3 regions of the Luteibacter sp. 1214 genome follow, and region 2 is predicted to be linked to each of the others. Evidence: riboswitches for the same ligand, from Rfam matches in the RefSeq annotation. Region 2 holds a riboswitch; each other region holds the start of a gene.

Region 1 (4,720 bases), on a different contig from region 2:
CAGGAGGTTATTGAAATCGTGCGCGACGCCACCGGTCAGGTTGCCTATCGCATCCATCTTCTGCGCCTGGCGCAGCTGTTCCTGGGCGGCATCCAGTTCAGCGTCGCGTGCGCGCTCGCTGGTGACGTCACGCGCCACGGCGAAGATCATGCCCTCACTCGGGACCGCCCGCCAGGACAGGTGCCGGAAGCCACCGTCCGCGGTGCGGTAGCGGTTCTCGAAACGGAGCGTAGCCACACCGTCGGCCAGCTGCTCGGTTTCCTCACCAGTGCGCCCGGTGTCGTCCGGATGCACGAAGTCCAGATAGGAGCGGCCGATGGTGTCGCGCTCGCTCCAGCCGAGAATCGCGGTCCACGCCGGGTTGACCGAGAGCAGGCGGGTGTCGGTGTCGGCGACGACGAGGATGTCGCTCGACAGGCGCCAGATGCGGTCGCGTTCCAGCGTACGTTCGGCGACCTGACGCTCCAGACTGTGCGCGAACTCGAGCAGCTCGGCCTCGGCGCGACGGCGCTCCACCGCGACGCGCGTGCGATGGGCGACCTCGCGGACGAAGTCGATCTCTTCTTCCGGCCACTCACGCGGGCTTTCGTGGTTCAGATAGAGCAGCGCCACCGTGCCGCCACGCTCGGTCACCGGCATGTTGATGAACGAGGTGGCGCTGATCGACGCCAGCGCATCCGCCGTATGGATCGTGCGCGGGTCCTTGTACGCGTCGGACACGACCGCGGTACGGCCGGCCTTGATATCGTCGATGTAGGAGCCGTATTCACGGAAGTTGAGGACACCGGCGATCGTGACGATGCCCGGCGCGTTCCAGTCGCGCTCGATCGTGATGGTCTCCGCGATCGTGTCCACCGAGCCATAGCCCGCACGGCTGACATGAAGCGCGCGGCCGAGTACCTCGGCCACGCGGTAGGCGATCTCGGCGGGATCTTCGACTTCGCGGAGGATGTCGCTGACCTCGATCAGCGCCACACGACGCTCTTCGATGGTGCGCGCGGCCTCGGTCTGCCCGGACAGCGGGCGGATGCTCACGACGAAGGACGCCTGGCCCAGCGCCGATGCGCGCCACGGCTCGATCGAGACCCGCCAGGTGGCGCCCTCCACGGAGCCCAGGGCCAGCTCTCGGACGCCCCCGGCGTCAGCAAGCGACAAGGCGGTCTCGAGGCGAGACCGGCTTTCCTCATTCCACCAGGTCAGAAAGCGGCACGCACCCGCGTCGCGGAGGCGTGCCGTCATCCAGGCATTGGCATACAGGAGCTCGCCATCCGCCGTGACGGCGGTGAAGCCGAAGGGCAGCGCGTCGAACGCATCGGTGACCAGGGCATGTTCCTGCAGCGCGAACGTCAAGGTCATCTAGCGAGCGATCCTATGAGGGATCGCAGATGTTATCGGTTAGAGGTCATGCGCTTTGTGTAGACGATCTTCACAAAACCCTCATGGTCCTCTTCGTCGCGGGGCGGGAAAGGGGTTGCAAAAAATCACTTGCGGCGGATCAAGCACATAGCGGCGACACCCTACATCTTGTGTTGACGCTGCCACCCCCCGCCTATATGGTGTGTCCCGTTGGTGTCCGGAGAGGCGCGACTGCCCGTCGGACTTAATAGGGAATCCGGTGCGAATCCGGAACTGCCCCGCAGCGGTAAATGGAAACGATCCCGTTCAATGCACTGGTCCTTCAGGGGCTGGGAAGCGACGGGTAGGCGGACCGAAAGGTCCATGTCCATGAGTCCGAAGACCTGCCAGCAATCGGTGCCCGGGCGGCCTCGATAGTGGTGACGGCTTCCGCGGGGAAGCACGTCGCGGACCGGAGCCCCTTCGCGGCGCGCTCCGTCCCCGGCCGTTTCCCGCATCAGCCCCATCCCTCACGAGCCAGCCGACCGGGAACGGGTGATAGAACCTGGGGCGAGCCAAGACAATGACCACGATGGATTCTTCCGCGCGCGAGCGCACCGAGACGGCCGATGCCGCCGTCTCCGCCAATAACACCACGGACAAGGCGCCTGCCGCCGGCTACCGCAACGACCCGCCGCCGGCGTTCGCGCTGACGCCCCCGCACAACCCTGGCCAGATGCGCGTCACCAAGCGCAACGGCGGCCAGGAAGTCGTCGACGTGAACAAGATCGTGCGCGCGGTGACCCGCAGCGCCGACGGCCTGTTCGCGGTCGACCCCATGCGCGTCGCCCTGAAGACCATCGGCGGACTCTACGATGGCGCCACCACGCAGGAACTCGACCAGCTGTCGATCCGTACCGCCGCGGCGCTCACCGCCGAGGAACCGGAGTACGGCCAGCTGGCCGCACGCCTGCTCGCCGCCTTCGTCGACAAGGAAGTATCCGGTCAGGACATCCAGTCGTTCTCGCAGTCGATCTCCACCGGTTTCGACCTGGGCATCCTCAACGAGCGTCTGCGTGACTTCGTCCAGGTCAATGCGCGCAAGCTCAACGACGCCATCGACACGACCGGTTCGCGCCGCTTCGAGTACTTCGGCCTGCGCACGGTTTATGACCGCTACCTGCTGCGTCACCCGACGAAGCGCTTCGTCATCGAAACGCCGCAGTACTTCTTCATGCGCATCGCCTGCGCGCTCGGCGGCAACGACGTGGCCGAGACGCTCGAGCTGTATCGCATGCTGTCGTCGCTGGAATACCTGGCCAGCTCGCCGACCCTGTTCAATGCCGGTACGGCGCACGAGCAGCTGTCGTCGTGCTTCCTGCTGGACTCGCCGCAGGATGCCCTGGAGTCGATCTACGCCAAGTACGGCGACGTGGCCCAGCTGTCCAAGTTCGCCGGCGGTATCGGCCTGGCTTACTCGCGCATCCGTTCGCGCGGTTCGCTGATCAAGGGCACCAACGGTCATTCCAACGGCCTCGTGCCCTGGCTGAAGACGCTGGACGCCTCGGTCGCCGCGGTGAACCAGGGTGGCAAGCGCAAGGGCGCCGCCTGCGTGTACCTCGAGTCCTGGCACGCCGACATCGAGGAATTCCTCGAGCTGCGTGAGAACACCGGCGACGACGCGCGCCGTACGCACAACCTCAACCTGGCCAACTGGGTGCCCGACCTCTTCATGCGCCGCGTGGAGACCGACGGCGACTGGTCGCTGTTCGATCCGAAGATCGTGCCGCACTTCGTCGACACCTGGGGCGCGACGTTCGAGGCCGCCTATGAGAAGGCCGAGGCCGAGGGCCTGGCCGCCAAGTCGATCAAGGCGCGCGAGCTGTACGCCCGCATGCTGCGCTCGCTGGCACAGACCGGCAACGGCTGGATGACCTTCAAGGACCGCTCGAACGCCACGAGCAACCAGACCGCGCGTCCGGAAAACGTCATTCACCTGTCCAACCTGTGCACCGAGATCCTTGAAGTCACCTCCGAGGGCGAGACCGCCGTGTGCAACCTCGGCTCGGTCAACCTGGCCCGGCACGTGGTGGACGGTCAGTTCGACTACGAGAAGCTCGGTACCACGGTGCGCACCGCCGTGCGTCAGCTCAACCGCGTCATCGACCTCAACTTCTACCCGATCGCCACGGCGAAGACGGCCAACATGAAGTGGCGTCCGGTGGGTCTGGGCGTGATGGGCCTGCAGGACGTGTTCTTCAAGCTGCGCCTGCCCTTCGACTCCGAAGAAGCGCGCAAGCTGTCCACGCGCATCCAGGAAGAGATCTATTTCCACGCGCTGTCGATGTCCAACGAGATCGCCGAGCGCGACGGTGCCCACCCGGGCTTCGACGAAACCCGCGCCGCCAACGGCGAGCTTCAGTTCGACTACTGGCCGGCGGCCACGCCGACCGGCGTAGAGGGCCGCTGGGCCGAGCTGCGCGAGAAGATCAAGGCCAAGGGCCTGCGCAATTCGCTGGTCATCGCCATCGCTCCGACCGCCACGATCGCTTCGATCGCCGGCTGCTACGAGTGCATCGAGCCGCAGGTGTCCAACCTGTTCAAGCGCGAGACGCTCTCGGGCGACTTCCTCGTCGTCAACCGTTATCTGGTCGATGAGCTGAAGACGCTGGGCCTGTGGACCGCCGACGTGCGCGATCAGATCAAGCTCGCCGAAGGTTCGGTGCAGGGCATCGCCGCGATTCCGGCCGCGCTGCGCGAGGTCTACCGCACGACGTGGGAGCTGCCGCAGAAGGCACTGATCGATCTCGCCGCCGCGCGTGGTGCGTACATCGACCAGAGCCAGTCGCTGAACCTGTTCATGGAAAACCCGAACATCGGTCAGCTTTCCTCGATGTACATGTACGCGTGGAAGTCGGGCATCAAGACGACGTATTACCTGCGTTCGCGTCCCGCCACCCGCATCGCCAAGACCACGGTGAGCTCGTCGTCGGCCTCGCTGCCCACGCCGGCCGCTCCGGTCGCCGATGCGCAGGAACAGGCCGAAGCCGCGGTGTTCTGCTCGCTCGAGAACCCCGAGTACTGCGAAGCCTGCCAATAAAAGCAACGCGCCCCTACAGGGGCGCAGCACCCCTGTAGGAGCGCGCCCCGCGCGCGAAGCCGCTGCCTGCGCCAAACGTTCCAGTATCGCCGCTTCGTTGGTTTTTCGCGCGCAGGGCGCGCTCCTACACGTAATTAATTCGAGGTAGCCCGATGTCCGCTTCTCCCGTCACCCGCGATACCCATATTCTCGATCCCGGCTTCGAGCTGACCCTGCGGCCGATGAAATACCCGCAGTTCTACGAGATGTATCGCGCGGCGATCCGCAACACCTGGACCGTGGAAG
Region 2 (4,720 bases):
CCTCGTCGACGCGCACAACCTGTTCGTGGTCGGTCGTGGCTTCGGCTTCGCCGGTGCGCTGGAAGCGGCGCTCAAGTTCAAGGAAACCTGCGGCCTGCATGCCGAAGCCTTCAGCGCGGCCGAAGTGAAACACGGCCCGATGGCGCTGGTCGGCCCGGACTTCCCGGTGCTGTTCTTCGCGCAGAACGACGACACGCTCCCGGGCGTGCTCGATGTCGCCGCCGAGTTCCGCAAGCGTGGCGCCAATGTCTGGATCGCCGCGCCGGGTGCGACGGGTGAGGGTGTGCTGCCGCTGGTCGCCACCGCACCGATCGCCGCGCCGCTGATCACGGTGCAGAGCTTCTACCGCGCCACGGCGGCGCTCGCGCTGAAGCGCGGCTTCAATCCCGACGTGCCGCCGCACCTGAATAAAGTCACCGAGACCGTCTGACCGTCACCCTCAAGGAATCGCCATGACTCTCGCCCTCGTCAACGGCCGCGTGCTTACCGACAACGGATTCCAGAGCGGCTTTGCCGTGCTGGTCGACGATGGAAAGATAACCGGACTGGCGCTGCCGTCCGATCCGCGCGTGCGCGCGGCGGAGCGCCATGACCTTGGTGGTCGCACCTTGCTGCCCGGCTTCATCGACTGCCAGGTCAACGGCGGGGGCGGCGTGTTGTTCAACGATGCACCCACGGTCGACGCGATCCGCACGATCGGCGAGGCACACGCGAGATTCGGCACCACGGGTTTCCTGCCCACGCTGATCAGTGACGACGCGGAGGTCATGGCGAAGGCCATCGATGCCGTGAACGACGCCGTCGCCCAGGGCGTGCCGGGCGTGCTCGGCATCCATCTGGAAGGTCCCTTCATCGCCCCTGAACGCAAGGGCGTGCACGACCCGGCCAAGTTTCGCATCGCCGATGCCGACGATGTCGCGATGGTCGCGCGGCGCCACGGCGGCGTGACCCTGCTGACGCTGGCCCCCGAGCGCGCTTCCGCGGAAGTACTCCAGCAGCTGGTCGCCAACGGCGTCATCGTAGCCGCGGGCCACACGGCTGCCGACTACGAGACCACGCGCCATGCACTGGCGACGGGCGTGCGCGGCTTCACACATCTGTTCAACGCGATGACACCCTTCACCAGCCGCGAGCCCGGCGTCGTCGGTGCCGCGCTCGAAGACCAGGCCAGCTGGTGCGGTCTGATCGTCGACGGCCACCACGTGCACCCGACCTCGCTGCGTGTCGCCATCGCGGCGAAGGCGCCACGGAAGATGATGCTGGTCACCGACGCGATGCCGCCCGTGGGCTCGGACAATCCGAACTTCGTGCTCAAGGGCGAAACCATCACCGTGCGCGACGGCGTCTGCCAGACGGCGGACGGCACGCTGGCCGGCTCCGCGCTGGACATGGCCACGGCGGTGCGCAACACGGTCGACATGGTCGGCGTAGCCTACGATGAGGCCGCGCGCATGGCGTCGACGTATCCGGCCGCGTTCCTCGGCCTCGGCGCCACCCACGGTCATATCGCCGCCGGTTACCGCGCCGACTTCGTCGTGATGGACGAGACCCATACGGTGATCGAAACCTGGATCGGCGGCGAGCGTGTTTACGCCGCGGGCTGATCGGGCGGTCGTGACAGCGCCCCACCCTCCGGTTAAAGTCGCGGGGTTCGGGTGTCCCCGGGGCGTCGCGCCACGGGGATGAAACGGGAAGCCGGTGCGCCGCCTCTGCGGCAAGGCCGGCACTGCCCCCGCAACGGTAAGCGCCCGGGGTCGTCACGGCCCCTCGGACACGGCTTCAGCCACTGCGACAGCGGGAAGGCGCCGGTCCGACACCCCTCGGGGACGGCGTGAGTCCGGAGACCGGCCCGACGACGCGCCCCGTGAGCCATCCCGGGGCGTCGTCCCGTTTCGGGCGATTCGCGGAGGGCGAATCCGGACAGTCATCCGGGTTCCGCCCGTGTGCCGTTCGCCGTATGTCCTCCTCGCGCGCCCTTTGAGCTACGCATTGCCGCGCTATGCGGCGGAGGAAGACCGTTCCATGAAGAAGACCCTGCTCGCGGCAGCCCTGCTGTCGTCGATCGCCGCTGCCCACGCGGCCGACGCCCCGGACGCCCTCGATCCCGTGATCGTCACCGCGACCCGCACGGCCACGCCGCTGGACGAGGTACTCGCCCCGGTGACCGTGATCACCCACGAAGACATCGAGCGTCTGCAGCCGCGTAACGTCCAGGACCTGCTCGCCGGGCTGCCCGGTGTGGTCATGGCCAACACCGGCGGTATCGGCCAGCAGACCTCGCTGTTCATGCGTGGCAGCAACTCCTCGCACACGCTGGTCCTCGTGGACGGTGTCCGCGTGGGTACCGTGGGCGCGGGTCTGCCGGCTTACGAGCAGCTGCCGGTCGAGCAGATCGACCACATCGAGGTCGTCCGCGGTCCGCGCTCGAGCCTTTACGGCTCCGACGCGATCGGCGGCGTCATCCAGATCTTCACCCGCCACGGCCAGGCCGGCGAAGCGCCGACCCCGAGCCTCTCGGTCACCGGCGGCAGCCACGGCTACACCGCCGGTCAGGTCGGCGTGTCGGGCGGCACGACCCACGGCTGGTACAACGCCAGCCTCGGCGGCCAGTACACCTCGGGCATCAACGCCTGCCGCATCGGCGCGGGCACGGCGTTCAAGGGCTGCTTCACCGACGAGCCGGACCATGACGCCTATCGCACTTACAACGGCGCGCTGTCGGGCGGTTACCGCTGGGACGACGGCACCGAGCTCACCGGCAGCTGGCTGCGCAGCAAAGGCGATATCGAATACGACGGCGACTACCAGAACCTGACCCGACGCTCGCAGCAGGTCGCCGGCGCGAAGCTGGCTTTCGACGTGCTGTCCGCGTGGCGCATGTCGGTCAGTCTGGGGCAGAACCAGGACCGCGCCGACAACTACCTCAATGGCGCCAACAAGGGCTATTACGACGCGGACTTCAACTACGTCACCGGTGCCGACAAGCTGCGCGTGGGATATCTGTACTCTAAGCGCAATCAGGGTTCCTGGCAGAACGACTTCACGCTGGCCCCGGGCCAGACGCTGAGCGCCGGCGTCGACTACCAGCAGGAAAAGCTGAGCAGCGACACGGATTATCTCAAGGACACCCGCAACAACACGGGCGTGTTCGCGCTCTACCAGGGCGTGTTCGGCCCGCATGAGATCCAGCTGTCGGCCCGCCACGACCACAACACCCAGTTCGGCAACCACACGACCGGCTCGGCTGCCTATGGCTTCCGTTTCGACAACGGCATGAAGGTCACGGCCTCTTATGGCACCGCCTTCCACGCGCCGACCTTCAACGACGAGTACTACCCGTACGGCGTGCCCACGGTGAACCTCAAGCCGGAGAAGTCGCGCACCGCCGAGATCGGCCTGTCGGGTCGTCCGGGCATCTGGAACTGGGCCGTCAACGCCTACCAGAGCCAGGTCGACGACCTGATCGGCTACGACGCGAACTTCCTGCCGGTCAACGTCAGCAAGGCCCGCCTGCGCGGCCTTGAAGGCCAGGTGGGCGCGGACGTCGATGGCTGGCACGTGCGCGGCTACCTGACGCTGCAGCAGCCGCTGGACCGGGACAGCGGGTTCGAGAAGGACAACCTGCTGGCCCGCCGTCCGCGTCGCACCGGTCGCGTGGATCTGGACAAGGACCTGGGCGCGTTGACGCTGGGTGGCTCGGTCTACGCCTCGGGTTACAGCTACGACGATGCGGCCAACACGACGCGTCTGGGCGGCTACACGACCGCGGATCTGCGTGCCACCTGGCACATGGACGATGCCTGGAGCGTGCAGGGCCGGGTCGCGAACGTGGCGGACAAGCGGTACGAGACGGCGGCGTATTACAACCAGCTGGGGCGGACCTACTATGTGACCGTGCGGTTCTCGCCCGTACGCTGAGGGAGCACCGTGTAGGAGCGCGCCCTGCGCGCGATGTTTCACGGCATCGCGCGCAGGCGCGCTCCTACCCCTGGCGCCGGGTTCGGGCAAACGCCGCACCCCTGCCTTCCGGCAGGGCCCCCACTAAAGGCACACGCCACGGACCGGCGCGGACGTCATAAAGTCCCCGGGCGCGGGTATGCTTCCCGCGATCACAGGAAGTGTCGTGAACGTTTTTGCACCTTTCATTCGCCGGCCGATCGGAACCTCGCTGCTTGCGGCGGGGCTCGTGCTGTGCGGCTCCATCGCCTACATGCTGCTCGGCGTGGCGGCCCTGCCGTCCATCGAAGTGCCCGCCGTCTTCATCCAGACGCAGATGCCCGGTGCGAACGCGCAGACGATGGCCTCGACCATCATCGCCCCCCTGGAGCGCCACCTCGGTCAGATCCCGGGCGTGGACCAGATGTATTCCAACAGCTCGGAAGGCAGCGGCTTCGTCCGCCTCCGTTTCAGCATGGACCGCTCCACCGATGCCGCCGCCCGTGACGTGCAGGCTGCGATCAACGCGTCCGCCGCCGACCTGCCGGCCGGAATGCCCAGCCCGCCGCAGTACTTCAAGTTCGACACCGGCCAGATTCCCGTTCTGCTGGTGTCGTTCACCTCGAAGTCGCTGCCGCCGGACAAGCTCTACGACGTCGTCGACACCCTGATCCGGCCCGCCGTGGCGCAGATCGATGGCGTGTCGCGCGTACAGGTCTTCGGCGGGACCCCGCACGCCGTACGCGTGGAGCTGGATACCCGCGCGTTGTCGTCCAAGGGACTC
Region 3 (4,720 bases), on a different contig from region 2:
GCGCATCGACGAAGTAGTCGGTGCTGCCGACGACGCGATCGCGCTGCCAGTCGTAACCGAGCGTGGTCTGGCCTGCGTCCCCACCGACATGACCGAGGTCCGCCTGCGCCGAGGCGACGTCGCGATGCGTGTTGAACGTATCGGCGTAGACGCCGTTCTCGTGGTCGGTCGAGAAGTCACCGCTGCGACCGAGGTTGAGGGTGAACTTCACGTCCTTCGACGGTGTATAGCGCAGACGGCCGCCAACGACCTGCGTCGACGAGTCGGCGAAGTTGCTGCTGGTGCCGTCGTAATGGTTGGCGCCTTCGGTGCGCATGGCATTGACGTCGGCGTCCCACTGCTCGTCGAAGCGCCATCCGCCCTTCAGCGACAGCGCATTGTTGCGGTAACCGTCCTTGTCCGGCTCGTAGGTGTAGCAACCGCCGCCGCCCGGGCTGGGGCGGCCGCGGCATGCGTTGATGCCGTCGGTCTGGTCGTGGTTCGCTTCCACCGCGTACCAGCCGTTCGAGCCGCGTCCGCTGAAGCCGGCCGAGCCGCGCAAGGTGTCGTAGCTGCCGCCACCGATGGAGAAGTTCGGCACGAAGCTGCCTTCCGGGCGACGGGTAAAGATCTGGATGACGCCACCCAGCGCGTCCGAGCCATAGAGGCTGGAAAACGGGCCACGGACGATTTCGATGCGCTCGATCTGGTCGACCGGAATATCCTGGAAGGCCGCCGTACCGGAGGTCGCTGAACCCACCTTCACGCCATCGATCAGCACGAGGACGTGGTCGGACTCGGTGCCGCGCATGAAGACGGAGGTCGACTTGCCCGGGCCGCCGTTATTGGCGATGGACACACCGGGCGTCGCACGCAGCAGGTCGGCCAGCGAGCGCGGCTGCAGCCGCTCGATCCCGGCACGGTCGATCACCGTGGAGGCGGACAGCACCTGCGCCTGGGTCTGCTCGGTCCGGCTCGCGGTGACCACCACCTTGTCGAGGTCGGTGGAGGTGTCATCGGCGAAGGCCGCGGCGGGAACGAGGCATGCCATCGCGATGGCGACCGCGAGGGTGGAAATACGAAGCGACACGTGGTGACTCCTGCACTACCGCGCCCATCCGCGCGGCATGAATGGCGAGAGACAGGGAGACGGTAGCGGGGAGCGCCGATGGCGGAAGGCCGGCCGGCCACCCACGACATGGCCCTCCGCCTGTCCGGTGTTACCTCGAAGGCCGGTCTCCGGGCTTGCGAGCGCAGGGAGAATCCCTGCCGGTCGGCGCCTTCCCATGCCTTTCGGGGCACAGTGGCTTCATGCAGACCTTTGGCTCGCCTACCGTTGCGGGGGCAGCTCCGGAATGACGCGGACCTCGTGGATCGCGCGGGTCACCGGATTCCCGTTTCAATCCCCGGCTGCGACGCCGGGAATCACCTTGGGCGGCGGTAGTGTATCCGAAGCATGAACGCGGCGGTCGCGCCAGCGCAGGAACGGGCGCTCGACACCATAGTGAAGCAGCGCACCGCCAGCCAGGGTCGCGGACGCATAGATGGCGAAACGGACGAAGCGATGACCGGCCAGACCGTCACCGAGCAGCCCCTCCGTCAGATGAAAAACGCCTTTGTGGCAGAGATAGAGGCTGTACGAAGCGGCGGCCAGCCATCCGGCACCGGGCACCCGCAGCCTTGCGAAGACGGTCGGGCCGCTGAAGGCGGCGACGAAGCCACCCATCGCCAGCGACAGCAGGGGGTAGCCGATGACGCAGGGCCAGAACAGGGGGCGTGCACCGTCGAAAAGGACCAGACAGACGCCAAGGAGAACGGTGGCGGCGCCGAGCACCCAGCCCGCGCGCGCATGGATCCATGCCATCCACTGCGGGCGATACACCCCGCACGCCGCCAGGGCGACACCGGCGACGAGCCCATCCAGGCGCGACCACGTGGGGTAATAGAGGTAACGGAGATAGAGCAGGCCCGCACTGATGTCCGTATCACGAGCCGGTCCCAGCAAATCGGACCACAGCCACGCCCGCAACAGGAGGCCGCCGGCGACCACCGCGACGCATACGGTGATGAACTTCCACAGAGCGGGTTTGCGCGTCAGCGCGAAGGCCAGCAAGGGAAAGACGAGATAGAAGTGTTCTTCCACGCATAGCGACCACACGTGGGAGAACGCATAGTTGTCGCCGTTGTCGAACAACAGGTTGAAGGTAAACGTCGGAAATTGCCACAACGGCTGCATACCCGGCGTTTCTCGCCATGCCGGCCATAACGCATACATCGCCAGCACGACGATGAACGCAGGAAATATCCGTACGAAACGGCGCCGGTAGAAGCCAGGGAAATCGAGTCTTCCGGTGGTCTTCAGGGACTTCAGCACCTGCGTGCCGATGAGGTAGCCGCTCAGCACGAAGAACAGGTCGACGCCCATCCACCCCGACCATTCCAGCTTGCTGAAGCCCTCGCCGAGGCCGCCGACCAGATAACTGTGAAACAACATCACCCAGGCGATGGCGATCGCGCGCAGCGTGTCGAGGCCGGGAGTGCGGTTCATGCGTGGGATCCCCTGGGTGTCACGTCAATGTGCGGGCGCGTCCGGGCGGATGCACGGCGCGTTTATGGCGATTCGCGGGCGCGCTCATTGCCCGCGGTGCAACGCGGCGAGCAGGGCATCGATATAGGTACGACTTGCGCGCAGCGTCGCACCATCTTTCAATCGAACCACCGCGTCGCGGTTGGACCGTGGCAGGAGTTCGGCGACCTGATCCACCCGAACGATGGCCGAGCGGTGCACCCGGAGAAAGCGCAGCGGGTCAAGTCGCCTGGACAGCGTATGCAGGGTTTCGCGGAGCAGATACCGTTCGCCGCGTACATGCAGCGCCGCGTAATCGCCGTCGGCCTCGATCCACTCGACCTCGTCCGCAGCGACGTAGTGAATGCGGGCGCCGATGCGAATGGCGAAGCGTTCGGCCTGCCTCGTTGTCGTGGTCACCGCCCTGCCGAGTTGTCGACGAGCCCGTTCAATCGCTTCGGCGAAGCGTTCATCATCGATGGGCTTCAGCAGGTAATCCACCGCGCCCAGTTCAAAGGCACGGAGAGCGAAGCTGTCGTGCGCGGTCAACAGGATCGCCAACGGTCGGTCGGGAGGCGGTATGGCCGCCAGGGCATCGATACCGGTCAGGCCAGGCATCTGGACATCGACGATCGCGAGATCCACATCGGTTCGACGCATGGCGGCCAGCGCCTGACCATCCACCGCCTCGGCGACGACGATAACGTCGGGCTCCGCATTAAGGCGGACCTGCACGCCCCTGCGAGCGAGGGGCTCGTCATCGACGACGGCGATGCGAATCATGCGGTTGTCCGCATGACGGCAGAGCGCACGGGCAAGGTGACCGCCGTGCGCCACCGATCGCCGCGAGGGCCAGCTTCCAGCAGGTGATTGCCGGGATAGAGCACATCGAGGCGGGCACATACATTCGTCAGACCCACGCCCTGCCCTCCTGCTGAAGGCCCGTCGAAGCGATCGTTATCGACCCACACGCGAAGTGTTCCTCCGTCACGCTCGACACGAATGTCGATCCGGCCGCCCTCACGGCGGGGTGCGATGCCATGCCGGATGGCGTTCTCGACCAGCGGCTGCAGCAGGAGGTAGGGCACCTGCGCATCGAGCGTGTCCGGACCGGTGTGAATGTTCACGCGCAGCCGGTCGCCCAGCCGCGCCTTCTCGATATCCAGGTAGGTAGAGGTAAAGGCGATCTCGTCCGCGACCGTCACTTCGTGCCCGGGCGACTGCTCCAGCGTCGCGCGAAGAAAATCGCCCAGGCGGGCGATCATGCGCGTGGCATCGCGCTTACGATCGTCGCGTACCAGGGCCGAGATCGCATTCAGCGTGTTGAAAAGGAAGTGTGGCTGCAGCTGGTAGCGCAAGGCACGCAACTCCGCATCACGGGCCGCTTGCGATGCCTCGCGCAACCGAAGGCCTTCGGCGCGAAGTTCCGCCCGGTGCAGCACCATTGCCTGCATGCCACAAAAAGCGATCAGCGCCAGCCAGCAGCCGTCGAGCCCGCCGAACACCCAGGCCCAGCCGACCCGCGCTCGCATGGCCGGACTCGCGAGAAATTCGAGGGCGAAGAGTGCATTGGCGACGGACATCGCGTAGCTGATCGGCAGCAACCAGGCTGCCATCGTCCATGCGCTCGCCGCCCGTCGCCATAGCACGCGCTGGAGCCAGCCCAGCGGGACGATCCATGCCAGGTACGCAGCGGTGTAGAAGAGGCGAAACGCGAGGACCTTCGGATCGGCAAGCGACGGCAAACCCATCACCAGCATGCAGCCGAGGATAGGCAGGCCTGCGATCCAGGCCATGCCCGGCGATACTGTTACGTTCCTGTCTTCCCGCATGCGCCGCCCTCGTTCGCCCGGATCCGATTCTATCGGTCAGAAGTTCGACGAGTAGAGCATGGCCGCGATTTTCCAGCCGTCCGGCGTATGGATCATCTGCCAGGTTTCGGCGCCATGGTTGGCTATCTTGCCGTCGGCGAGGAAGTCGAAATCGAAGTAGACGGAGGCGACCGTTCCGTCGGTATCGATGCGGACGTTGTGGAAGCGCTCCTCGACCTGGACCTTGCCGGAGCCGATGAAGTCGGTGAACTGTTTGAGGGTGCCGGCTTTGTAAGCCGTGGTTACCTCGGAGTGTCTGGCCTTGACGCTCGTGAAGGACGCATCACCCAGTGAGGTGTACCAG

The links. A riboswitch is a leader RNA that binds a small molecule or an ion and turns the genes downstream of it on or off. The one in region 2 is predicted to bind cobalamin.
Region 1: it holds a riboswitch for cobalamin, as region 2 does, so the genes downstream of both, J2X57_RS15195 (ribonucleoside-diphosphate reductase subunit alpha) here and J2X57_RS18260 (TonB-dependent receptor) in region 2, are expected to answer to the same signal.
Region 3: it holds a riboswitch for cobalamin, as region 2 does, so the genes downstream of both, btuB (TonB-dependent vitamin B12 receptor) here and J2X57_RS18260 (TonB-dependent receptor) in region 2, are expected to answer to the same signal.

The regions. Positions count from the first base shown of each region.
Region 1 is NZ_JAVDSQ010000006.1:266,412-271,131, forward strand. It holds gene J2X57_RS15190 (response regulator) at 1-1,356, opposite strand, end outside; cobalamin riboswitch at 1,551-1,762, shown strand; gene J2X57_RS15195 (ribonucleoside-diphosphate reductase subunit alpha) at 1,919-4,435, shown strand; gene J2X57_RS15200 (ribonucleotide-diphosphate reductase subunit beta) at 4,588-4,720, shown strand, end outside.
Region 2 is NZ_JAVDSQ010000010.1:106,657-111,376, reverse strand. It holds gene J2X57_RS18270 (SIS domain-containing protein) at 1-430, shown strand, start outside; gene nagA (N-acetylglucosamine-6-phosphate deacetylase) at 453-1,604, shown strand; cobalamin riboswitch at 1,637-1,868, shown strand; gene J2X57_RS18260 (TonB-dependent receptor) at 2,023-3,918, shown strand; gene J2X57_RS18255 (efflux RND transporter permease subunit) at 4,124-4,720, shown strand, end outside.
Region 3 is NZ_JAVDSQ010000006.1:224,495-229,214, forward strand. It holds gene btuB (TonB-dependent vitamin B12 receptor) at 1-1,069, opposite strand, end outside; cobalamin riboswitch at 1,192-1,427, opposite strand; partial or broken gene J2X57_RS15040 (acyltransferase) at 1,451-2,527, opposite strand; gene J2X57_RS15045 (LytTR family DNA-binding domain-containing protein) at 2,612-3,328, opposite strand; gene J2X57_RS15050 (histidine kinase) at 3,325-4,341, opposite strand; gene J2X57_RS15055 (nuclear transport factor 2 family protein) at 4,414-4,720, opposite strand, start outside.